Regions from separate parts of the Delftia sp. RIT313 genome, predicted to be linked through region 1. Evidence: predicted binding sites of a transcription regulator. Region 1 holds the regulator's gene; each other region holds the start of a gene.
What was found. The regulator FNR, encoded in region 1, switches genes on or off when oxygen is low (the NO sensors DNR and NnrR bind a similar motif). The targets are predictions, from matches to a motif close to TTGATNNNNATCAA.
Positions count from the first base shown of each region.

Region 2: the regulator FNR is predicted to act here: its motif matches at 4,836-4,849, upstream of BW39_RS26950 (bacteriohemerythrin).
Region 3: the regulator FNR is predicted to act here: its motif matches at 1,658-1,671, upstream of adhP (alcohol dehydrogenase AdhP).

Region 1 is NZ_JFYT01000002.1:100,481-107,815, reverse strand. Features, by position in the region: gene ccoP (cytochrome-c oxidase, cbb3-type subunit III) at 1-112, shown strand, start outside; gene ccoG (cytochrome c oxidase accessory protein CcoG) at 190-1,644, shown strand; gene BW39_RS02330 (FixH family protein) at 1,702-2,016, shown strand; gene BW39_RS02325 (hypothetical protein) at 2,196-2,483, shown strand; gene fnr (fumarate/nitrate reduction transcriptional regulator Fnr) at 2,565-3,284, opposite strand; gene hemN (oxygen-independent coproporphyrinogen III oxidase) at 3,447-4,829, shown strand; gene BW39_RS02310 (sulfite exporter TauE/SafE family protein) at 4,835-5,551, shown strand; gene BW39_RS02305 (HD-GYP domain-containing protein) at 5,621-6,967, shown strand; gene BW39_RS02300 (bifunctional diguanylate cyclase/phosphodiesterase) at 6,964-7,335, shown strand, end outside.
Region 2 is NZ_JFYT01000097.1:966-8,300, reverse strand. Features, by position in the region: gene BW39_RS26965 (ATP-binding protein) at 1-2,175, shown strand, start outside; gene BW39_RS26960 (Zn-dependent hydrolase) at 2,243-3,535, shown strand; gene BW39_RS26955 (Bug family tripartite tricarboxylate transporter substrate binding protein) at 3,790-4,773, shown strand; gene BW39_RS26950 (bacteriohemerythrin) at 4,884-5,438, shown strand; gene BW39_RS26945 (universal stress protein) at 5,529-5,966, opposite strand; gene BW39_RS26940 (2OG-Fe dioxygenase family protein) at 6,066-6,848, opposite strand; gene pobA (4-hydroxybenzoate 3-monooxygenase) at 6,969-7,335, opposite strand, start outside.
Region 3 is NZ_JFYT01000058.1:22,337-29,671, reverse strand. Features, by position in the region: gene BW39_RS18175 (recombinase family protein) at 1-190, opposite strand, end outside; gene rimO (30S ribosomal protein S12 methylthiotransferase RimO) at 189-1,583, shown strand; gene adhP (alcohol dehydrogenase AdhP) at 1,734-2,762, shown strand; gene BW39_RS18160 (MATE family efflux transporter) at 2,824-4,242, opposite strand; gene BW39_RS18155 (DUF2239 family protein) at 4,297-4,899, opposite strand; gene efp (elongation factor P) at 5,053-5,607, opposite strand; gene earP (elongation factor P maturation arginine rhamnosyltransferase EarP) at 5,770-6,903, opposite strand; gene BW39_RS18140 (LysR family transcriptional regulator) at 6,909-7,335, opposite strand, start outside.

The DNA.
Region 1 (7,335 bases):
CAAGCACAACGAGATGCCTGCCCAGAAGGACAAGCTGACCGAGGCGCAGATCGCGGTGCTTGCTTCCTATGTCTGGGGCATGTCGCACAAAGACGGCGCAGTCCGTCAGTAAGCACAGGGGCGGCGCTGCGGCGCCGCCTTTTTGCGTTTTGAGTTTTCAGATATTTCAAAAAAACAAAGGAACCCACCATGAAGCCCGAGAGCGGGGATGACACCGGGAAGCCTCCCCGCAAAGTCATTCCGATCACGCCGGCCACGCCTGATCCGGGCGAGCTGGTGTCGATGTTCGAGTCGGAAAAGAAGGTCTACCCGCGCTCCATCAGCGGTGTCTTCGCACGCTGGCGATGGGCCCTGGTGTTTCTCACCCAACTGGTTTTCTACGGCCTGCCCTGGCTGGAGTGGGGCCAGCGCCAGATGGTGCTGTTCGACCTCGGAACGCGGCGCTTCTATCTCTTCGGGCTGGTGCTGTACCCGCAGGACTTCATCTACCTGGCGGGCCTGCTGATCATCTCGGCGCTGGCATTGTTCCTGTTCACGGCCGTGGCCGGGCGCCTGTGGTGCGGCTTCTCGTGCCCGCAGACGGTCTACACCGAGATCTTCATGTGGGTGGAGCGCAAGGTCGAAGGCGACCGCAGCGCGCGCATGCGGCTGGACAAGAACGGCTGGACCTTCGAGAAGGCCTGGAAGAAGTCGCTCAAGCAGTTGCTGTGGATCGCCATTGCGCTGTGGACCGGCTTCACCTTCGTGGGCTACTTCGTGCCCATCCGCGAGCTGGGCGGCGAGCTGCTGGCGCTGCAGGGCAGCTGGCAGATGTTCTGGGTGCTGTTCTACGGCTTTGCCACCTATGGCAACGCGGGCTACATGCGCGAGCAGGTCTGCAAGTACATGTGCCCCTATGCGCGCTTTCAGAGCGCCATGTTCGACCGGGACACCATGATCGTCAGCTACGACACGGGCCGGGGCGAGCCGCGTGCGCCGCGCACCAAGAAGGTGGACTACAAGGCCCAGGGCCTGGGCGACTGCATCGACTGCAAGATGTGCGTGCAGGTCTGCCCCGTGGGCATCGACATCCGCAACGGTCTGCAATACGAATGCATTGGCTGCGGCCTGTGCATAGACGCCTGCAATTCCATCATGGACAAGATGGAGTACCCGCGCGGCCTGATCCGCCTGACCACGCAGAACGCCATGGCCGGCCTGTGGCGGCGTGCCCAGGTGCTGCGCCGCATCTTCCGTCCGCGCGTGCTGATCTACTCGGCCGTGCTGATCGGCTTGAGCGTGGCCATGATCGTGAGCCTGGCGCTGCGCCAGTCGGTCAAGGTGGACGTGATCCGCGACCGCGCCTCGCTGTCGCGCATCGTGGCGGGCGGCAAGCTGGAGAATGTCTACCGCCTGCAGATCATGAATGCCACCGAGCAGGCCCAGCGCTACCGCATCAGCGCCCACGGCCTCGATGGGCTGGAGCTGGCGTCCGAGCAGGAAGTCGAGGTCGGCCCGGCCGAGACGCGCGGCATTGCGGCGCGCCTGCAGATTCCCTACGGTTCGGCCGAGCCGGGCTCGCACACCGTATTCTTCGATATCGATGCCGTGCATTCGGGCGCGGGACGCGCGTCCGAAAAGGCCGTCTTCCTGGTGCCCCGGTGATGTTCCTGGCAGGCGCGGCAAGGTCCGCGCCTGCCGCCTGAAAGAAAGAGGTTTCCCATGTCTTCCAGTCCCGCAGTGTCCGCGCCCGCGCAGGCTCCCTCGCACCCCGACGCCGGCAAGCCCTGGTGGAAGTTCGGCCATGTCTGGCTGGTGGTGGCCGGCCCGGCGGCCGTGGTGGTCGCTGCCGTGATCACGGCCATCATCGCCATCAATGGCGCCGATCCCGTGATCGACCCCGACTACTACCGCAACGGCATCACGATCAACGAGCGTGCCGATGGCGTGCGCGAAGTGCCCAAGAGCATGGCGCCCGCCGTCACCGGCCGCAACCATGCGGCCACGCCCGCGCACGATCACCCCACGGACCGCTGATCGCCGTGCACCCCTGCAAGAGGCCGCAGTCGCGGCCTTTTTGCATGGCGGATCGCATCTCCGGCATGCGCGACGGGTGAGGGTTTCCTACAGGCGTGCAGGGCGCTGCGGGGCTTGGCGCCATGCGTTGGCGCGGCGCACAATGAAGGCGACCCCTCGACAGCACAAGGAGATCGCTGATGTTGGCCCAACGCTGGATGTGGATTGCCTGGCCTGCCTTTCTGGCAGCCGCCGTGATGGAGATGCTGGTTTTTGCCTTTGTGGACCCCCTGGAGCTGCATTGGCTCGGCGACCTGGGCTGGTCGCGCCAGGGCATCTACACGCTGGCCTTCTTCGCCTTCTGGGGCGTGACCATGCTCTCCAGCCTGATGACCACCATGCTGGGCCGCTCGGCCCGCGATCTCAATGACGGCGTGGTCTCCGAGCCCGACCCGGACCTGGCCATGCAGGGGCTGGGGCGGGACTGAGCGAGAGCCCGCCGCAATGAACAAGGCCCGCTGTCGCGGGCCTTGTTCATTGGCGGATGAATGCTTGCCGCCCTTGCAGCCTCACTGGCACTGCTGGCTGTTGACGATGCGCTTGAGCGCCTCCGTGTCCAGGATGCGCAGATGGCGCTGGCGCACCTCGATGATGTTGTCGTCCGCGAACTTGGAGAAGGTGCGGCTCACCGTCTCCAGCTTCAGGCCCAGGTAGCTGCCGATTTCCTCGCGCGTCATGCGCAGCACCAGTTCGGACTTGGAAAAGCCCCGCGCATGCAGGCGCTGCACCAGGTTGAGCACGAAGGCGGCCAGGCGCTCTTCGGCGCGCATGCTGCCCAGCAGCAGCATCACGCCGTGTTCGCGCACGATCTCGCGGCTCATGACCTTGTGCACATGGTTTTGCAGGGCCGTGACCTCGCGCGACAGGTCTTCCAGCTTGTCGAAGGGCATGACGCAGACTTCGGCGTCTTCCAGCGCGACGGCATCGCAGGTGTGGTGGTCGTTGACGATGCCGTCCAGGCCGATGATCTCGCCGGCCATCTGAAAGCCCGTGACCTGGTCGCGTCCATCCTCGGTGGCCACGCAGGTCTTGAAGAAGCCGGTGCGGATGGCGTACAGCGAGGTGAATGTCTCGCCGTTGCGAAACAGCAGGCCTCCGCGCTTGACCTTGCGGCGCGTGGCCACGATGTCGTCGATGCGCTGCATCTGCTCGGCATCCAGGCCCATGGGCATGCACAGTTCGCGCAGGTTGCAGTTGGAGCAGGAGGCTTTGATGGTCTGAAGGTTCATGGAGTGATAAACATCAGCGGCACACAGCGTGCCGGCGGTGACCTCGTGGATTGCGATGAGTTGGATCAAATTGTCGCAGCAGTCCCTCAAACAACTCTTGATATGAGTCAAGGACATGACCGATGTGCTGCGGCACAGTCGAGGTATTAGAGGAAAAAACCCATGACCGCTGTCACCCCAGAGCTGCTGCGTCGCTTTGACGTACCGGGGCCCCGATACACCTCGTTCCCTACCGCCGACCGCTTTGTCGAGGCCTTTGGTGCAGAGGACTATATCCTGGCGCTGCAACAACGCAAATCGAGTACCGCAGCGCGTGCCACGCCTTTGTCGCTGTATGTGCACGTGCCTTTTTGCGAGTCGCTCTGCTACTACTGCGCCTGCAACAAGATCGTGACGCGCCACCACGATCGCGCCGCCGTCTACCTGGACTATCTGGCGCGCGAGATGGCCTTGCACACGGCCCATTGCGGCAAGGGCCAGACCGTCAGCCAGCTGCACCTGGGCGGCGGCACGCCCACCTTCTTCTCCGACGACGAGCTGCGCACGCTGATGGGCCTGTTGCGCGAGCATTTCAAGCTGGAGCCGGGTGGCGAGTACTCCATCGAGGTCGATCCGCGCACCGTCAGCGTCGAGCGCCTGGTCGTGCTCAAGGAGCTGGGCTTCAACCGCCTGAGCTTCGGCGTGCAGGACTTCGACGAGCAGGTGCAGATCGCGGTGCACCGCGTGCAGCCGGCCGAGCAGGTGTTCGAGCTGGTGGCGGCCGCGCGGCAGCTGGGCTTTGCCTCCATCAACGTGGACCTGATCTACGGCCTGCCCAAGCAGACGCCCGAATCCTTCGAGCGCACGCTGGCCCAGGTCAACGCGCTGCGGCCCGACCGCATCGCGCTCTATGCCTATGCCCACCTGCCCGAGCGCTTCAAGCCGCAGCGGCGCATTGCGGCCGAGGATCTGCCCCAGGGGGCCGACAAGCTGGCCATGCTGTCGCGTTCCATCGCCGCGTTCATGGACGGTGGCTATGTCTATGTGGGCATGGACCACTTCGCCCTGCCGGAGGACTCGCTGGCCGTGGCCAAGCGCCAGGGCCGGCTGCACCGCAACTTCCAGGGCTACAGCACCCAGCCCGACTGCGACCTGATCGCGCTGGGCGTGTCGGCCATCGGCAAGGTGGGCGCCAGCTACAGCCAGAACGCCAAGACGCTGGAGGAGTACTACGACGCCATCGACGCCAGCCACCTGCCCGTGGTGCGGGGCCTGGCGCTGTCGCGCGACGACCTGGTGCGCCGCGCCGTCATCATGGCCATCATGTGCCAGGGCGCCGTGCTGTTCGAGCCCATGGAGCAGGCCTGGCTGCTAGGCTTTCGCGAGTACTTCGCGCCCGAGATGGCGGCCCTGGAGGACCTGCAGGCCAAGGGCCTGGTGCAGATCAGCGACGAGGGCTTCCAGGTCACGCCCATGGGCTGGTACTTCGTGCGCGGCGTGGCCATGCTGTTTGACCGATATCTGCAGGCGGACAAGAACCGGGCGCGGTTTTCGAGGATCATCTAGGCCCCATGCTGTTGTCGCTGCTCTGGACCGCTTTGATCATGGGGCTCGTCGGCGGGCCCCATTGCCTTGCCATGTGCGCTGCGCCCTGCGGCGTGGTCACGGGCGGGGCGGGGCAGGGCGGCGGCTCGCAGGTGGTGGCCGTGCATGGATTGCAAAGCCGGCTGTGGCTGCGCACGGCGCTGTTCCACGGCGGCCGTCTGGCCGGCTATGCCAGCCTGGGCGCTGCCTCGGCCCTGGCCATGGAGAGCCTGTCCTGGCTCACCAGCCAGACCACGGCGCTGCAGCCGTTCTGGACGCTGACCCATGTCGCCGTGATGGCCTGGGGCCTGGCCATGATGGTGCAGGCCCGCCAGCCCGCCTGGCTGGAGTCTGCCGGTCGCGCCGCCTGGCGGCGCGTGCAGCCCTGGGTGTCGGCGCCGGGCGGTACGCTGGCGGCAGGCTATGCCTGGGCGCTCATGCCTTGCGGACTGCTGTATTCGGCCGTGCTGGTCGCCGCGCTCAGCGGCGGCCCGTTGCAGGGCGCGCTGGCCATGGCGGCCTTTGGCGTGGGCAGCGGGCTGTGGCTGGTGGCCGGCCCCTGGCTGTGGCGGCTGGGCCGGCAGCGCCTGAACGGCCTGCGCGCCGAATGGGGCACGCGCCTGGCCGGCCTGATGCTGGTGGGCGTGGCCGTCTGGGCGCTGTGGATGGACCTGATCTACAAGCCCAGCCTCTGGTGCCGTTGAGCAACAGCTGAGGCCAGACTTGGCACCTGGGGTCGCGGATTGGCTGCGAGGCCCTCAGAACTGGAGATAATGCCCGAATCATCGGCTTACATATTGCCGATTCCTTCAGCCTCGGGGCCGTTGCCGCGCGTGAACCATTCCGTCCTCATCGATATCCGAGACCTCCGTCCGGGCATGTTTGTCCAGCTCGATGTTGGGTGGCTGAACCATCCCTTTCCGGTCAGCAGCTTCAAGATCACCTCCAGCGCACAGATCCAGACCCTGAAATCCCTGGGCCTGGAGGTGGTGCGCTGTGTCCCGCACAAAAGCGACACCTGGCCCGCCGAGGTGCGCACCCCGCCGCCGCAGGAGCTGCCGCCCGTCGTGGTGGCCCCCGAGCCTGCACCCACCGAACCTGCTCCAGCACCGTTGCTGCTGTCCGTGCCCGACTGGCGCGGCCGGCTGGAGGACTGCAATGCGCGCTTTCAGAAGGTGGAGCGTGGCTATGTGGCCATAGAGACCACCATTGCCAGCGCGCCCGAGCAGGCGCGCATGCCCACCGAGGCCCTGGTCGATGGCTGCCTGGCCGAACTGGCGGGCCCGCAGGACGTGGCCATTCACCTGCTGTCCGATGGCGTGGGCAGCAGCCAGAGCGTGCATGCCGTCAACGTGACCGTGCTCAGCCTGCTGCTGGGCCGGGCCCTGGGCCTGCGGGAATCGCTGCTGCGCGACCTGGGCCTGGCGGCGCTGCTGCATGACGCGGGCAAGCCCGTGGCCGGTGTCGAAGGCATGCACGGCCTGGCCCTGGAGCCTTCCGTGCCCGACGCCCTGCGCGAGCGCTACGAGCGCCATGTGGGCGAATCCGTGGCCATTGCCATGCGCATGGGCCTGTCGGCCCAGGTCACCACGGCCATCGCCCAGCACCATGAATGGGCCGACGGCACGGGGTTCCCGCTGAGCCTGGTGGCCGAAGACATGGAGCTCACGGGCCAGATCCTGGCCCTGGTCAACAGCTACGATCGCCTGTGCAATCCCGGCGATGCACAGACGCCGCATACGCCGCACGAGGCCCTGTCCATGCTGTTCAGCCGGCTGCGCGACAAGTTCGCCGCGCCCGTGCTCAATGGCTTCATCCGCATGATGGGTGTGTTCCCCCCGGGCTCGGTGGTGGAGCTGACCGACGGGCGCCATGCCATGGTCATGTCCGTGAATGCATCACGCCCGCTCAAGCCCTCGGTGATGGTGCACGATGCCGGCGTGCCGGCCGCGCAGGCGCCCGTGCTGGCGCTGGAGCTGTTTCCCGAGCTGGGCATACGCCGGGGAGTGGCGCCCGCGCAACTGCCGCGCGATGCGCTGGACTACCTGTCGCCGCGCCGGCGTGTCTGCTATTACTTTGAACGGGCGGTGGAGTTGGATCCACCGAAGGTGGCGTCTTGAACAAGCAAGCGCTCAACCGCGCCTGGCCCCGCCTGCTCGATGCACTGCAGGAGGCCCTGTGGCTGATCGATGCGCGCACCCTGAAGGTGCTGCGCGCCAACGCCGCCAGCGAATCCGTCACCGGCTATGAGGCCGATGCGGCCCCGGGCCTGCCCGTGCAGGTGCTGGCCGCCACGCCGCAGCAGCAGGCTTTCTGGAGCGATCCCTTCAACTGGCAGGCCGGAGCCCAGTTCATTGCCGAGGTGCGCCGCGCCGATGGCCAGCTGGCGCCCGTGGAGATGCGCGTGCGCGCGCTCGATGGCGAGGTGCTGCTGGTCAGCATGCTGGACCGGCGCGAGCAGGCCTTGCACGAGGCCGAGTTCGAGAGC
Region 2 (7,335 bases), on a different contig from region 1:
GCCATGGTGCAGGAGCTGGCGCGGCTGCATGGCGGCACCGTCACGGTCAGCAGCACGGAGGGCGAAGGCAGCCGCTTCACCGTGCGCCTGCCCAGGGGGCATGCGCATCTTCCGGCCGAGCACCGGCCCACGCGCCCGCCTGCATCGCACCCGCAGGTGGATGAGGCCCTGCGCTGGCTGCCCGGCGAGCCCGCCCCGGCTGCCAGCGACGAAGCCAGGCCCATGCAGCGGGACATGCAGCGGGACATGCACGGTGGTGCCCTGCCCCCACGCGCCCGCATCGTCTGCGCCGATGACAACGCCGACATGCGCAGCTACATCGGCCAGTTGCTGGAGCCGCTGTATGACGTGGAGATCGTGGGCGATGGCCGCGCCGCGCTGGCCAGCATCCACCGCCAGCGGCCCGACCTGGTGCTGGCCGACGTGATGATGCCCGTGCTCGACGGCTTCGAGCTGCTGCATGCGCTGCGCAGTGACGAGACCACGCGTGCCATTCCCGTCATCATGCTATCCGCGCGGGCCGGCCAGGAGGCCCAGGTCGAAGGCCTGCGCGCGGGCGCGGACGACTACCTGGTCAAGCCCTTTTCGGCGCGCGAGCTGCTGGCGCGCATCGCATCGCTGCTGCAGCTGGTGCGTGTGCGCGAACAGGTCCACGTCGCGGTGCAGGCCAACGAGAAAAAGCTGCGCGCCATCATCGACCAGATGCCTGCGGGCGTGGGCGTCTCCGACATGAGCGGCACCATGGTATTGAGCAATGCGCTCATGGACCGCTTCGTGCCGCGCGCCATTCCTTCCACCCTGGCGGACCGCATGCCGCGCTGGAAGGGATGGGATGACAAGGGCCAGCCCATTGCCCCCGAGAACTGGCCCGGCAAGCGCGCGCTGCGCGGCGAAGTGGTCATGCCCGGGCTGGAGATGCTGCACACCGACGACGATGGCCGCGAATGGTGGATGCGCGTCAGCTGCGCGCCGCTGCGCGATGACGACGGCCAGCTCATAGGCACCTGCTCCGTCATCCAGGACATCACCGAACTCAAACAGGCCGAGTACCACCTCAAGGAAGCCGACCGACGCAAGGACGAATTCCTGGCCACGCTGGCGCATGAGCTGCGCAATCCACTGGCGCCCATCAGCCACGGCCTGCAAATCCTCAAGCGCACCGCCAACGGCGACGACAGCGTGCGCCACAGCCACGAGATGCTGGAGCGCCAAGTCAACCACATGATCCGCATGGTGGACGACTTGCTGGAGGTCTCGCGCATCACCACGGGCAAGGTCCAGTTGCGCAAGGAACTGGTGGACCTGAACGATGTGCTGCAAGGCGTGGTGGCGGCCAGCGGCGCGGTCATGGAGGCAGGCAGCCACCAGTTGCGCCTGGAACTGCCCGCCGCGCCCGTATCGCTGCTGGCCGACCCGATGCGGCTGGCGCAGATGGTCTCCAACCTGCTCAACAATGCCGCCAAGTACTCGCACTCCGGCGGCCACATCGTTCTGTCCGCCTGGACCGATGGCGCGCAGGCCGTGGTCTCGGTACGCGACAACGGCATCGGCATCCCGCCCGCCCTGCTGGGCAAGGTGTTCGATCTGTTCATGCAGGTGGACCGCAACGGCCGCCGTGGGCAGGGCGGCCTGGGCATCGGGCTGACTCTGGTGCGCAGCCTGGTCGAGATGCACGGCGGCAGCGTGCAGGCGCTCAGCGAAGGCAAGGGTCAGGGCAGCGAATTCAGGCTGCACCTGCCCCTGCCCACCCAGGCGCAGCCCCTGGCGGGACAGGCACCGAATGCCCAGCCCGAGGATGCAACGGCCTTCGGCCGCATCCTGGTGGTCGATGACAACATCGACGCCGCCGACACCCTGGCCATGCTGCTCAGGCTGCTGGGCGCCGAAGTCGAGATTGCCCGCGACGGCCCCGGCGCCCTGGCCATGCACGCGGCGTTCAGGCCAGAAGTGGTGCTGCTGGACATCGGCCTGCCCGGCATGGACGGCCTGGAGGTCGCCCGCCGCATCCGTGCAGAGCACGGCCGCGACCAGGTCGTGCTGATCGCGCTCACGGGCTGGGGCCAGGAGGAGGACCTGAGACGATCGCGGGAAGCCGGTATGGACCACCACCTGGTCAAACCCGTGAGCTTCGACACGCTCGAGCGTCTGCTGGCGGGCCTGCGCCCCCTGCCGTGAGGACTGCTTTTTTCGCGCGAGAATTCGGGCTGCCCGATCCCAGCTGCTCCAGACGCCACCGAGACCGATGACCGCCCTGCCCGCTTCCTCCGCCCCCAACCTTCCCCCCATCAATGCCGAGCGCCTGTGGCGCCGCGTGGAGACCCTGTCCACCTTCACCCTGCCCGACGTGCCGTGGACGCGCCGCGCTTTCTCCCCTGAATTCAACCAGGCCCGTGCCTGGCTGCGCGGGCAGTTCGAGGCAGCGGGCATGCAGGTCCATCTGGATGAAGGCGGCAACCTGGTGGGCCGCCTGCCGGCTGCCCCAGGCCCGGTGCAACGCGCCCCCATCTCCACCGGATCGCACTGCGACACCGTGATGATGGGCGGGCGCTTCGACGGCATCATCGGCGTGCTGGCCGGCATCGAGGTCGCGCACTGCCTGCACGAAAACGGCATCGCCCTGCAGCACCCGTTCGAGGTGATCGACTTCCTGTCCGAAGAACCCAGCGACTACGGCATCTCCTGCATAGGCAGCCGCGCGCTGTCGGGCAAGCTGGACGCCGCCATGCTGGCCGCCCGCAACCCGCAAGGCGAAACCCTGGCCGAAGGCATGCGCCGCATCGGCGCGCGGCCCGAGGCGCTGGACCGCCCGCTGCGCAACGCCGGAGGCACGGCCGCCTTCGTGGAACTGCACATAGAGCAGGGCCCGGTGCTAGAGCAGCGCGGCCTGCCGATTGGCGTGGTGACGAACATCGTGGGCATACGCCGCGTGGGCTTCACCGTGCGCGGCCAGGCCGACCACGCAGGCACCACGCCCATGGACATCCGCCAGGACGCGCTGGTGGGCGCGGCGCGCATCATCGATGCGGCCAACCGCAAGGCCGCTGCGCTCAATGGCCAACCCCACTATGTGGTGGCCACCGTGGGCCGGCTCTCGCTCACGCCCAATGCCTCCAACGCCGTGCCCGGCCTGGTCGAGATGATGATGGAAGTGCGCAGCGACCACGCCGGCGTGCTGGAGCGCTTCCCCGAGGAACTGCTGGCCGAAGTCCTGCCCGGGCTGGCCGCCTTGCGCGTGCGTGCCGAGATGGCCGACGTGAGCCGCTCCCAGCCCACGGACTGCGCTGGCCTGGTCATGCAGGGCGTGGAGCAGGCCTGCACAAACCTGGGCTACGCCCACATGCGCATGCCCAGCGGCGCCGGCCATGACGCCGTCTACATGGCGCCCACCGGACCCATGGGCATGATCTTCATCCCCTGCCTCCACGGCCGCAGCCACGCGCCCGAGGAGTGGATAGAACCCGCCCAGCTGCTGGACGGCACCCGGGTGCTGTACGAGACGGTGCGCGTGCTGGACAGGCAGTTGGCGCAGGGCTGAGCGCCTGGCCTGCGGCCAGGCACCAAGGCGGCATAAAATAGCCCGCTTCCCTCTGGAGCAGGCACAAGCTGCTCCTTGGTGGAAGCCCCTGTGGCACAGATTGCGGAAATCCGCCCAAATAGCGGGTTTCCCAATGCAAGATGGCGGAACCACCCTCCCCGATCATCGACAACCCACCGCATGGGCGGCCCGGCACTGCCGGTCCGCTGCGAGAGGGTTGCACCGCCCCATCAGACCCTGGAGTTTCTTCTTTCATGTTCCGCCAACTGATCACCTGCACCGCCGTGGCCGCCGCCATGGGCCTGAGCTTTTCCGCAGCCGCCCAAGGTGCGGCTGCCGACTATCCGAACAAGCCCGTGCGCATGATCGTGCCCTTCCCGCCCGGCGGCGGCACCGACATCCTCGCGCGCGTGGTGTCCAACAAGCTCACCGAAGTCAGCAAGTGGACCGTGGTGCCCGACAACCGCGCGGGCGCAGGCGGCACCATCGGCATCACCGAGGCCGCCAAGGCAGCGCCCACGGGCTACGACATGGTCATGGGCCAGAAGGACAACGTGGTCCTGGGCCCCTACCTCTACAAGAACCTGCCCTGGAACCCGGTCAAGGACCTGGTGCCCGTGGCCCACGTGGCCTACACGCCCATCGTGATCGCCACCAGCGTGAACTCGCCCTACAAGACCCTGGCCGACATCGTGGCCGCTGCCAAGCAGCACCCGGGCAAGGTGACCTACGGCTCGCCGGGCAATGGCACCAGCATCCACATCTCGGGCGTGCTGCTGGAGAAGGCGGCAGGCATCCAGCTGGTGCACGTGCCCTACAAGGGATCCAACCCGGCATTGATGGACGCGCTGGCCGGCAACGTGGACCTGCTGGTGTCCTCCGTGCCCTCGGCCATCGGCCAGATCAAGGCCGGCAAGCTGCGCGCCATCGCCGTGACCTCGGCCAAGCGCTCGTCCTCGCTGCCCGACACGCCCACGCTGGCCGAATCGGGCCTCAAGGGCTTTGACGTGAGCACCTGGTACGGCCTGTTCATGCCCAAGGGCACGCCAACGGCCGTCGTGACCAAGGTCAACGCCGAAGTGAACAAGCTGCTGGCCATGCCCGAAGTGCGCGACGCCATCCAGACCCAGGGCGCCGAGCCCCAGTCCATGAGCGTGGCCGACTTCGACAAGATGTTCCAGGCCGACTTCAAGCAGTCCAAGCAGATCGTCGAGTCCTCGGGCGCCAAGATCGAGTGACATGCCTGCGGTGCCAGGGCTGCATGCCCGGCACCGCCTGCAATGGCCAACGCCGCATTTCATTGATGCAGATCAGCCTGATCTGCATCAAGGAGCTATGTGACAGTCCCGTGAATACTTCTCTGGAAATCACCGAATTCCTGGAGAACGTCATGGCATTGCTGGTCTGGGTCCCCGAGCTGGACACCGGGATTGCAGAAATCGACCGGCAGCATCGCCGCATCGTCGATTACATCAACAAGCTCTACGAGCTGCGCTCGTCGCCCGACCGTGAGGCCCTGGGCGATGTCATCGGCGAGATGATCGACTACACCGTCTCGCACTTCGTGTTCGAGGAAAGCCTGATCGAGAGCGCCGGCTACATGTTCGCCGGCCCGCACAAGAAGGTGCACGAGCTGTTCACGCGCCGCGTGATCGAGATGCAGACCCGCTTCGATGCAGGCGAGGACGTGGCCGCCGAGCTGCACGGCATGCTCTCGCGCTGGCTGTTCAACCACATCCGCAACGAAGACACCGGCTACGTGGACTCGGCCAAGGCCTATCTGCGCATGGCGCGCGAGTCCAGTCCTGCCGCCGAGAAGGAAAGGCTCAAGAACGAAGTGCTGCAGGAGCTGGAACTGCAGCGCAAGAAAAAGGGCTGGCTGGCACGGCTGCTCAATCGCTGATCGCCCTCTCCCCCTGCAGCGCACCAACAAAAACGGCTCCCGAGGGAGCCGTTGACGTTTCACCCGGCAAAGGGCCGAGCGGCCCGGTGATTACTCGCGCACCACCAGCACCGGCACGCGCACGGCGCCCAGCACGCGCTGGGTCACGCTGCCCAGCATCAGCTTTTCCAGGCCACGGCGGCCTTGCGAGCCCATGATGATCAGGTCGGCGCCCGTGCTCTCGAGCACGCGCACGATGCCTTCGTGCACCGCATGGCCTTCGCCCACCACGGTGGTGGCGGTGATGCCGGCCTCGTCGGTGATCTTCTTGACGGCGTCCAGCGTAGTGTTGGCCTCGGCCGTGGCCGCGCTCAGGTACTGCGACTGGCCGTAGGCGAAGTCGGCGCCCACGCCCGTGAACGGATAGGGGTCCACCACGTAGACCGCCGTCAGCGTGCTGCCAAAGGCCTTGGCCAGCTCCACGCCCTTGTGTACCGCCAGCATCGAGCTGTTGGAGCCGTCCACGGGAACCAGGATGTGCTTGAACATGCGTTTTCTCCTTTGTGCTTGGCCGCCGTCAACAATCGGGGGCGGCCGGGTCGATGAACCAAAGTGTGCGCCCATCATGCGCCAGCGTCTTGAGCTGCATCAATCCTTGCGGCGACGCGTCAGCTCCGAGCCCTGGAAACCCTGGCGGCGATAGGTCAGCACCAGGGTATCGCGCACGCCGCCCGGCTGCTCTGGCTGGATGGGCGTGGTCTCGTGGATCATGCGGGCATCGTCCAGCAGCATCACCGACCAGGGCTCGGTCAGCGTGAAGCGCTGGCCGCTGGGGCCCGTGGCCTCGAAGATGCGTGTCTCGCCGCCCTTCACGCCCTCGCGCCCGACCAGGATCACGGCCACCAGGTCCACGCCGTCGCGGTGCGCGCCTTCGGGCGTGGGCCGGCCAATGCCGTCCGTGGTGTCGATGCGGAACTGGTGGGACTCGATGAACCAGCGCTCGTGCTGCACATCATCGCCCTGGGCGCAGAACACCTGGTCGGACAGGCCGGCCAGCGCCAGCAGCAGCCGGCTCCAGGTGGCGCTTTGCGCCGTGGCGTCGCGCATGGGATCGAACATGCGCAGCATGCCGCCATGCAGGGCGTTGTATTCCACCGGCTGCCAGTGCGCGCGGTGCTCCACCTGCTGCAGCCCGTCCTGCCCCGCGATGAAGCAGGAATGGCGGCGGCGCCGGTAGCGCCCGCCGTCCTTCAGAAAGGCATCGGGCGGCAGCTGGGCCCAGTCGGCATCGAGCGCATGCAGCTCGGTCAATGACACGCCTGCCCAGGCCGCGAATTCATCGGGGCGCAGCACCGCATAGCCTGCGTCGCGCAGCGACTGCGCTGCATTCTGGGGGGCGATATAGGGAGGGGGAAACGTGATGTGCGCCATAACCCGACAAGCTTACTCCTCGCCCGCACCCGTCCGGGCGAGGCGGGCTGCAAATTTGCGCAATGCTGTGGCGACAGGCGCGCATCAATGCGGGCGCTGCCCCTCGCTATTGCCCTGGGCTCACGCCAGCGGCAACCCCACATAGTTCTCCGCCAGCGAGGTCGAGCCTGCACGGGAGTTGACGATGTAGTCCAGTTCCGCCTCCTGCACCTTGGTGTCGAAGCCGCCCGCATCGGGGAAGCGGTGCATGAGCGAGGTCATCCACCACGAAAAGCGCTCGGCCTTCCAGACGCGGCGCAGGCATTGCTCGGAGTAGCCGTCGATGCCTTCGGGCGCCTTGTCGCGGTAGTACTGCGCGAAGGCGCTGGACAGGTAGCCCACGTCCGAGGCGGCCAGGTTCAGGCCCTTGGCGCCCGTGGGCGGCACGATGTGGGCCGCGTCGCCGGCAAGGAACAGACGGCCGAAGCGCATGGGCTCGGTCACGAAG
Region 3 (7,335 bases), on a different contig from region 1:
TAATGTGCTGCTGGTGGTAAGCGCTCAGGCCCTCGTCGCGGAGGGTCAGGCTGCTGTCGAGCTGCAGGCCGTGCTCTGAGGCCCATTTTTCCGCGTATGCCAGCTGCCTGTCCGTGCTGCTCCCCGTTGACTGCTTGGGGTCCGAGAACCGCAGGTAGCTATAGACAAGACCTTTAGAAGTTTTTCCCATGAATGAAACTGCTGTCAAAGTGGATCGGCTGCCCCGTATAGGTATGGTATCCCTCGGGTGCCCAAAGGCACTCACGGACTCCGAACTCATCCTTACCCAGCTCAGCGCCGAGGGCTACCAGACCTCCAAGACCTTCGAGGGCGCTGACCTGGTGATCGTCAACACCTGCGGCTTCATCGATGACGCCGTGCGCGAGAGCCTGGACACCATTGGCGAGGCGCTGGCCGAGAACGGCAAGGTCATCGTCACGGGCTGCCTGGGTGCCAAGGCGGGCAAGGATGGCGGCAACCTGATCCAGGAAGTGCACCCCAGCGTGCTGGCCGTGACCGGGCCGCACGCCACGCAGGAGGTGATGAACGCCGTCCACACCCATCTGCCCAAGCCGCACGATCCCTTCATCGACCTGGTGCCGGGCGCCTTTGGCGAGGCGGGCATCAAGCTCACGCCCAGGCACTACGCCTACCTGAAGATTTCCGAGGGCTGCAACCACCGCTGCACCTTCTGCATCATTCCCTCCATGCGCGGCGACCTGGTCTCGCGTCCCGTGGGCGATGTGCTCAAGGAGGCGCGTGCGCTGTTCGAGGGCGGCGTCAAGGAGCTGCTGGTGATCAGCCAGGACACCTCGGCCTATGGCGTGGACGTGAAGTACCGCACGGGCTTCTGGGACGGCAAGCCGGTGAAGACGCGCATGCTCGAACTGGTGCAGACGCTGGCCGAGATCGCCGAGCCCTATGGCGCCTGGGTGCGCCTGCACTATGTCTATCCGTACCCCAGCGTGGACGAGATCATTCCGTTCATGGCCACGGGCCGCGTGCTGCCCTATCTGGACGTGCCTTTCCAGCACAGCCATCCCGATGTCTTGAAGCGCATGAAGCGCCCCGCCAACGGCGAGAGGAACCTGGAGCGCCTGCAGCGCTGGCGCGAAATCTGCCCGGACCTGGTGATCCGTTCCACCTTCATCGCGGGATTCCCCGGCGAGACCGAGCAGGAGTTCGAGCACTTGCTGCAGTTCCTGCGCGAGGCGCAGATCGACCGCGCGGGCTGCTTTGCCTACAGCCCGGTCGAAGGCGCTGCCGCCAACGAGATTCCCGGCATGCTGCCCCTGGAAGTGCGTGAGGAGCGCCGCGCGCGCTTCATGGCCGTGGCCGAAGAGGTTTCCACTGCGCGCCTGCAAAAGCGCGTGGGCCAGACCATGCAGGTGCTGGTGGACAAGTCCGTGGGCCTGGGCAAGAAGGGTGGCGTGGGCCGCAGCTATGCCGATGCCCCCGAGATCGACGGCCTGGTGCATCTGCTGCCGCCCGAGAAGGCCAGCAAGACCTACAAGGTGGGCGACTTCGTGAAGGCGCGCATCGTGGGCACGCAGGGTCACGACCTGGTGGGCCAGCCTGTGTAAGGCCTGCATTCGCATCCCTGAAAAGCGGGCAAGGTTTTCCTTGCCCGCTTTTTTTGTCCTTGATGGTCCAAGGCCTGATTTTGATCAAGGCGTTCAGGTCGCTTCGCTGAAATGCTGTACCTACTTTGACGCAAAGAAAGGATGGCGCGAATGAACAGGACCATGAAGGCCGCCGTGGTGCGGGAGTTTGGCAAGCCGCTCACCATCGAGGAAGTCCAGGTGCCCAGGCCCGATCCCGGCCATGTGCTGGTGAAGATCGAGGCCTGCGGCGTCTGCCATACCGACCTGCACGCGGCGCAGGGCGACTGGCCCGTCAAGCCCAATCCGCCTTTCATCCCCGGCCACGAAGGCGTGGGCTATGTGGCCGCCGTGGGCGCGGGCGTCACCCATGTGAAGGAGGGCGACCGCGTCGGCATTCCCTGGCTGTACACGGCCTGCGGCCATTGCGAGCATTGCCTGGGCGGCTGGGAGACGCTGTGCGAGCAGCAAAAGAACACCGGCTACTCCGTCAACGGCGGCTTTGCGCAGTACGCGCTGGCCGATGCCAATTTCGTGGGCCTGCTGCCCGGCAGCGTGGACCTGATCGAGATCGCTCCCGTGCTGTGCGCGGGCGTCACCGTCTACAAGGGCCTGAAGGTCACCGACACCAAACCCGGCAACTGGGTGGTGATCTCGGGCATCGGCGGCCTGGGCCACATGGCCGTGCAGTACGCCAAGGCCATGGGCCTGAATGTGGCGGCGGTGGATGTGGATGACGACAAGCTGGCGCTGGCCAGGCGCCTGGGCGCACAGGTCACGGTCAATGCCATGACCACGGACCCTGCGGCCTACCTGAAAAAGGAGATTGGCGGCGCACACGGCGCCCTGGTGACGGCGGTATCGCCCAAGGCCTTCGAGCAGGCGCTGGGCATGGTGCGGCGCGGCGGCACGGTGTCGCTCAACGGCCTGCCGCCCGGGAGCTTCCCGCTGCCCATCTTCAACATGGTGCTCAGCGGCGTGACCGTGCGCGGCTCCATCGTGGGCACGCGGCTGGACCTGCAGGAGTCGCTGGACTTCGCGGCCATGGGCAAGGTCAAGGCCACCGTGTCCACCGACCGGCTGGAGAACATCAACGACATCTTTGCGCGCATGCATGAAGGCAAGATCGAAGGGCGCGTGGTGCTGGACCTGAACGCCTGACGCCTTGCCCACCCCAAAAAACAGGCTTCCCTCGGGAAGCCTGTTTTGCATGGCGCACGCCCTACACCATGCGGCGGATCGGGCGCTTCTTCCAGACCAGCTTGTAGTAGGCGGTCTGAAGGCACAGCGTCAGGGTGTAGGACAGCGGAAGCGCCATCCAGATCCCCATCAGCCCGAAGCCGCGGCTCAGCCACCAGGCCATGGGCAGCTCCAGCACGGCGAGCACCGTGATGGTGATGGCCGTGGGAATGACCACATCGCCGCTGGCACGCATGATGGACGACAGGGCAATGAAGCAGCCCAGCAGCAGGCCGCTCCACAGCACGATGTACAGCAGCTCGATGGCCAGTACCAGCACCTGCTCGTCGGTGATGAACATGCCCAGCAGCGGCCGTGCGAACAGGCTGCCGATCAGGGCCAGGGCGGCGCCCAATGCCAGGTTCATGCGGATGGCCGTGGCCGTGATGGCTCCCAGGCGCTCGCTGCGGCCCGCGCCGATGGCCTGGGCTCCGAGGATGGAGGCCGTGATGGCGACCGAGATCACGGGAAACTGCGCAAACGAGTTGATCTGGTTGACCGCACCATAGGCGGCCGTGGCGCTGGAGCCGAAGCCGTTGACCAGCGACACGACGACCAGCCCGGCCATGGACGAGGCAATCATCTGCACGCCCGTGGGAATGCCCACGCGCAGGATGCTCTTGAGCAGGGTCCGGTCAATGCGCATGGCCTTCCACAGCGCGGCATTGGGCGCCAGCGGGCTGCCGATGCGGCGCAGCCGCCAGCCCAGCCAGGCCAGCGCCAGGGTGAAGCCCAGGATCATGGACACGCCCGCGCTGGCCACGCCCAGGCGCGGCAGGCCGGCCCAGCCCGCGATCAGCGCCGGGGTGCAGGCCAGGCCCGTGCCCGTGGAGATCAGCAGGGCCAGCATGGGCGAGACCGTGTCGCCCACGCCGCGCAGCAGCGAGGTGGCCAGCAGGAACACGAACAGCCCCGGCATGCCCAGCAGCACGATGCGCGAGTACAGCGTGGCCTGCTCCATGATGTCGGGCGGCGTGCCCAGCAATCGCATCAGCGGCTCGGTGAACAGCCCGCCGAACAGGGCCACGATGGCGCCAAACAGCAGTCCTATGCACATGGCCGTGCCTGCAATCGCGCGCAGCTTGTCATGCATGCGCGCGCCGTAGGCCTGGCCGATCAGCACCGAGGAGCCCGCGCCCAGGCCGATCACGAAGGCGATGAAGAGGAACATCACCGGAAAGAAGGCCGCGACGGCGGCCAGCGCCTGCACGCCCAGCATCTGGCCGATGAAGACGCTGTTGATGGTGCCCGACAGCGATTGCAGGATGTTGGCCAGCACCATGGGGCCCAGGAACACCAGAAAGGTGCGCCACAACGGCTGGCTGCCGGCAATGGGCGGCCCGCCGTGGCTGGATGCGGCAGGCGCGGCGGCCTGGGGCAGGGGTTCGGTTGATTTCGTCATGTTGTGTCTGGTAATGCGACGAGAAAAGCAGTGAGGTCGGGCCGGGTCAGGTCTTCAGTCCTGGGCTGGCGCCGCAGGTGAGTCCGCCCACACGGGGCCGCCCAGTTGCTGCAGATAGCTTCGCACATCCTCGGGCCAGGTGGCGGTGTGCTGTGCAAAGGCTTCGGCCTGGCGTGCAAACAGGGCGCGGCTGGCGTCCTCGAAATGGGGCAGGTCGCCCGCCATCTCGCTCATGAAGCGGTAGACGGCTTCGGTGGCGGCGCGCACGGTATCCTGTGCGGCATGCTTGCCGCGCGCCTCGTCCACCAGCCTGCGCAGTGCGCCGGAGGCGCCGCCGGGCTGGCGGTTGAGCCATTCCCAGTGCCGTGGCAGCAAGGTGACTTCGCGTGCCACCACGCCCAGCTTGGGGCGGCCCACGCTGCGCGGGGCGGCGGCTTGACCGGGTGCGGGCGATGCGGCCAGTTCGCTGCGCCAGTCCAGGTCCAGCCGCATGCCGCTGTGGTCGTCGAAAACCCACAACGGCGGTGCCGATCCACTGCCCTGCGCCTGTTGTTCATGGCTTTGCAGGAACTGCAGGACGGCAGGCCTGTCCCCCTGGAGCAGGCGGCCATGGCCCTGGAAGATGGTGTAGCTGGGTGCGGGCTCGGCGCCCGCCATGCAAGAGTCGGTAGTCATGCGGCAGATATTAGCCGGGTAAAATTCACAAGTCAATTAAATCCGGGTAAATATCTGCGTGGATACCGCGCGCCCAAAGAAAAAGCCCCTGGCAGAGACTGCCAGGGGCTTCGCAGGGGGAACTGCAAGCGTTGTTTAGACGCGCTTGCGGTACTCGCCCGTGCGAGTGTCGATTTCGATCTTGTCGCCCTGGCTCACGAACAGGGGCACGGGCACTTCGAAGCCGGTGGCAATCTTGGCAGGCTTGAGCACCTTGCCCGATGTGTCGCCCTTGACGGCGGGTTCGGTCCAGGTGATTTCGCGTTCCACGGAAGTGGGCAGTTCGCAGGAGATGGCCTTGCCGTCGTAGAACACGACTTCGGCTTCCATGCCGTCTTCCAGGTAGTTGATGGCGTCACCCATGTTGGTGGCTTCCACTTCGTACTGGTTGAAGTCGGCATCCATCCACACGTACATCGGATCGGCGAAGTAGGAGTAGGTGCACTCCTTCTTGTCCAGGATCACGTTGTCGATCTTGTCGTCGGCCTTGAAGACGACTTCGGTGCCCATGTTGCCCAGCAGGGACTTGAGCTTCATGCGGACGGTGGCGGCGCCGCGGCCACCGCGAGCGTATTCGGTCTTCAGGACGATCATCGGGTCCTTGCCGTGCATGATCACGTTGCCGGCGCGGATTTCTTGAGCGATTTTCATAGCTTGCTTGGCTGAGGTTGAGCCGCTCAACAGGGCAGGCAAGCGAAGTCGCTGGGACGGTGCGCCTGCCGCAGTTCCGCGGCGGGTGCAACCCTGGTTGGTCGATGGCGGCCGGCTGGCGGTCGCCCGCAGCGGCGCCTCCAGGGAGGCAAAACGTGCATTCTAGCTTTTTTCGGTCACGAAAGCTTGTAGCTGCTCAATCAATGGGGTCTGTTGCAGCAGCCGCAGGCGTGCCGCCTGCACGCATTCCTGCCATTGCTGCAGCAGCGCAGGCGTGATTGCGGGCAGGGTGCTTGCCGGTGCCATGCCGTTCCAGGCATGGTGGAAGGCGCGCAGGCTGGCTGGTGCCTGCAGCCAGTCAAGAAAGGCGTCGAGCTTGTCGTGATGGGCGTCGTCGTGCTGGGGATAGATGTGCCAGACCAGCGGCTGGCCCGCCCACAGCGCGCGTACCAGCGAATCCTCGCCACGCACCAGGTTCAGGTCGCAGGCCCAGAGCATTTCGTCGAACTGAGGTTGGGGGCAGGGCTGCAGCGCATGCCGGGTCACCGCGCCTTGTTCCGTGGCGGGCACGCTGGCCATGGCCTGTTGCACGGCGGCGGCTGCGCGCCCCGGGGTCACCAGCAAATGCGTGGCCTGCGGCGCAGGGGGTGCTGCATGCAGTTGGGCCAGCCATTGAGGCAGGGCAGGAGGTTCGTAGCAGAACAGCGAGATGGCGCAATCGCCGGAGCCTATGCCGTGGCGTGTGCGCCAGGCCTGCCGGCCCTCGGAAGCAAAAGCTGCCTGGCGCGCGGCCAGGTCCGGCTCGCGCAGCAGGCCGCCCGTGGCGACCGTGAAACCCGGGTAGAAGAACCAGCGCGTCAGTCCCGCAGCCGGCCCCGACATCAGCGGCGAGGGCAGGCGGTGGCAGCGCTCCACATAGTCCTCTGCCGACAGGTATTCGAGGTTGATCCACAGCGGTGCCCGGCGCGCGATGGCTGCCAGAAAGGGCGGCGGAATCTCGCAGCCGAAAGCCTCGATGACCACATCGCCCATGGACTGCGGGACGTCCTGCGCCTGCGTGGGCCAGCCATGGACGCTGAGTCCGGCCGGGTGCGGTCGGGGAGCCATCCAGGCCAGGGCGCTGGCGTCGTCCATCCACAGCCGCACGCGCTGGCCGCGTGAGGCCAGGTCGGCCGCCGCGCGCCAGCACACGCCGATGTCGCCAAAGTTGTCTATGACCTGGCAGAAGATGTCCCAGGTCCGTGCAACGGCCTGCTCTGGCAGAGGGGCCGGGGGGATGGGTTTGAAGGCAAGCATGGGGATCAGGGTTCGCACAGGTGTTCGACCAGCAACTGCGCCACTGGCGGCAGTGCCTCTTGCGAGCGCACGCACAGCATCAGCTGGCGCTCGGCCCAGGGCTCGTCCAGCGCAATGCAGCGCAGCGGCAGGGCGCCCAGGTACAGGCGTGCGCTGCCTTCGGGCAGGATGCCCACGCCCAGGCCCGAGGCCACCATCAGGCACAGCGCGTCATAGCCCGTGACCTTCATGCGCAGCCGGGGCTGCAGGCCCAGGTCGGCCGCGGCGCGCGTGATCTGGTGGTTGAGCGCGCTGCCGGCGTGCATGCCCACCAGGTCATGGTCCAGCACCTGGGCCAGCCGCAGCGAGCGCCGCCGTACCAGCGCATGGCCTTGGGGCACGATGACGATGAGGCGATCGCGCCGGTACGGGCGCAGGCGGATCTTCTCTCCG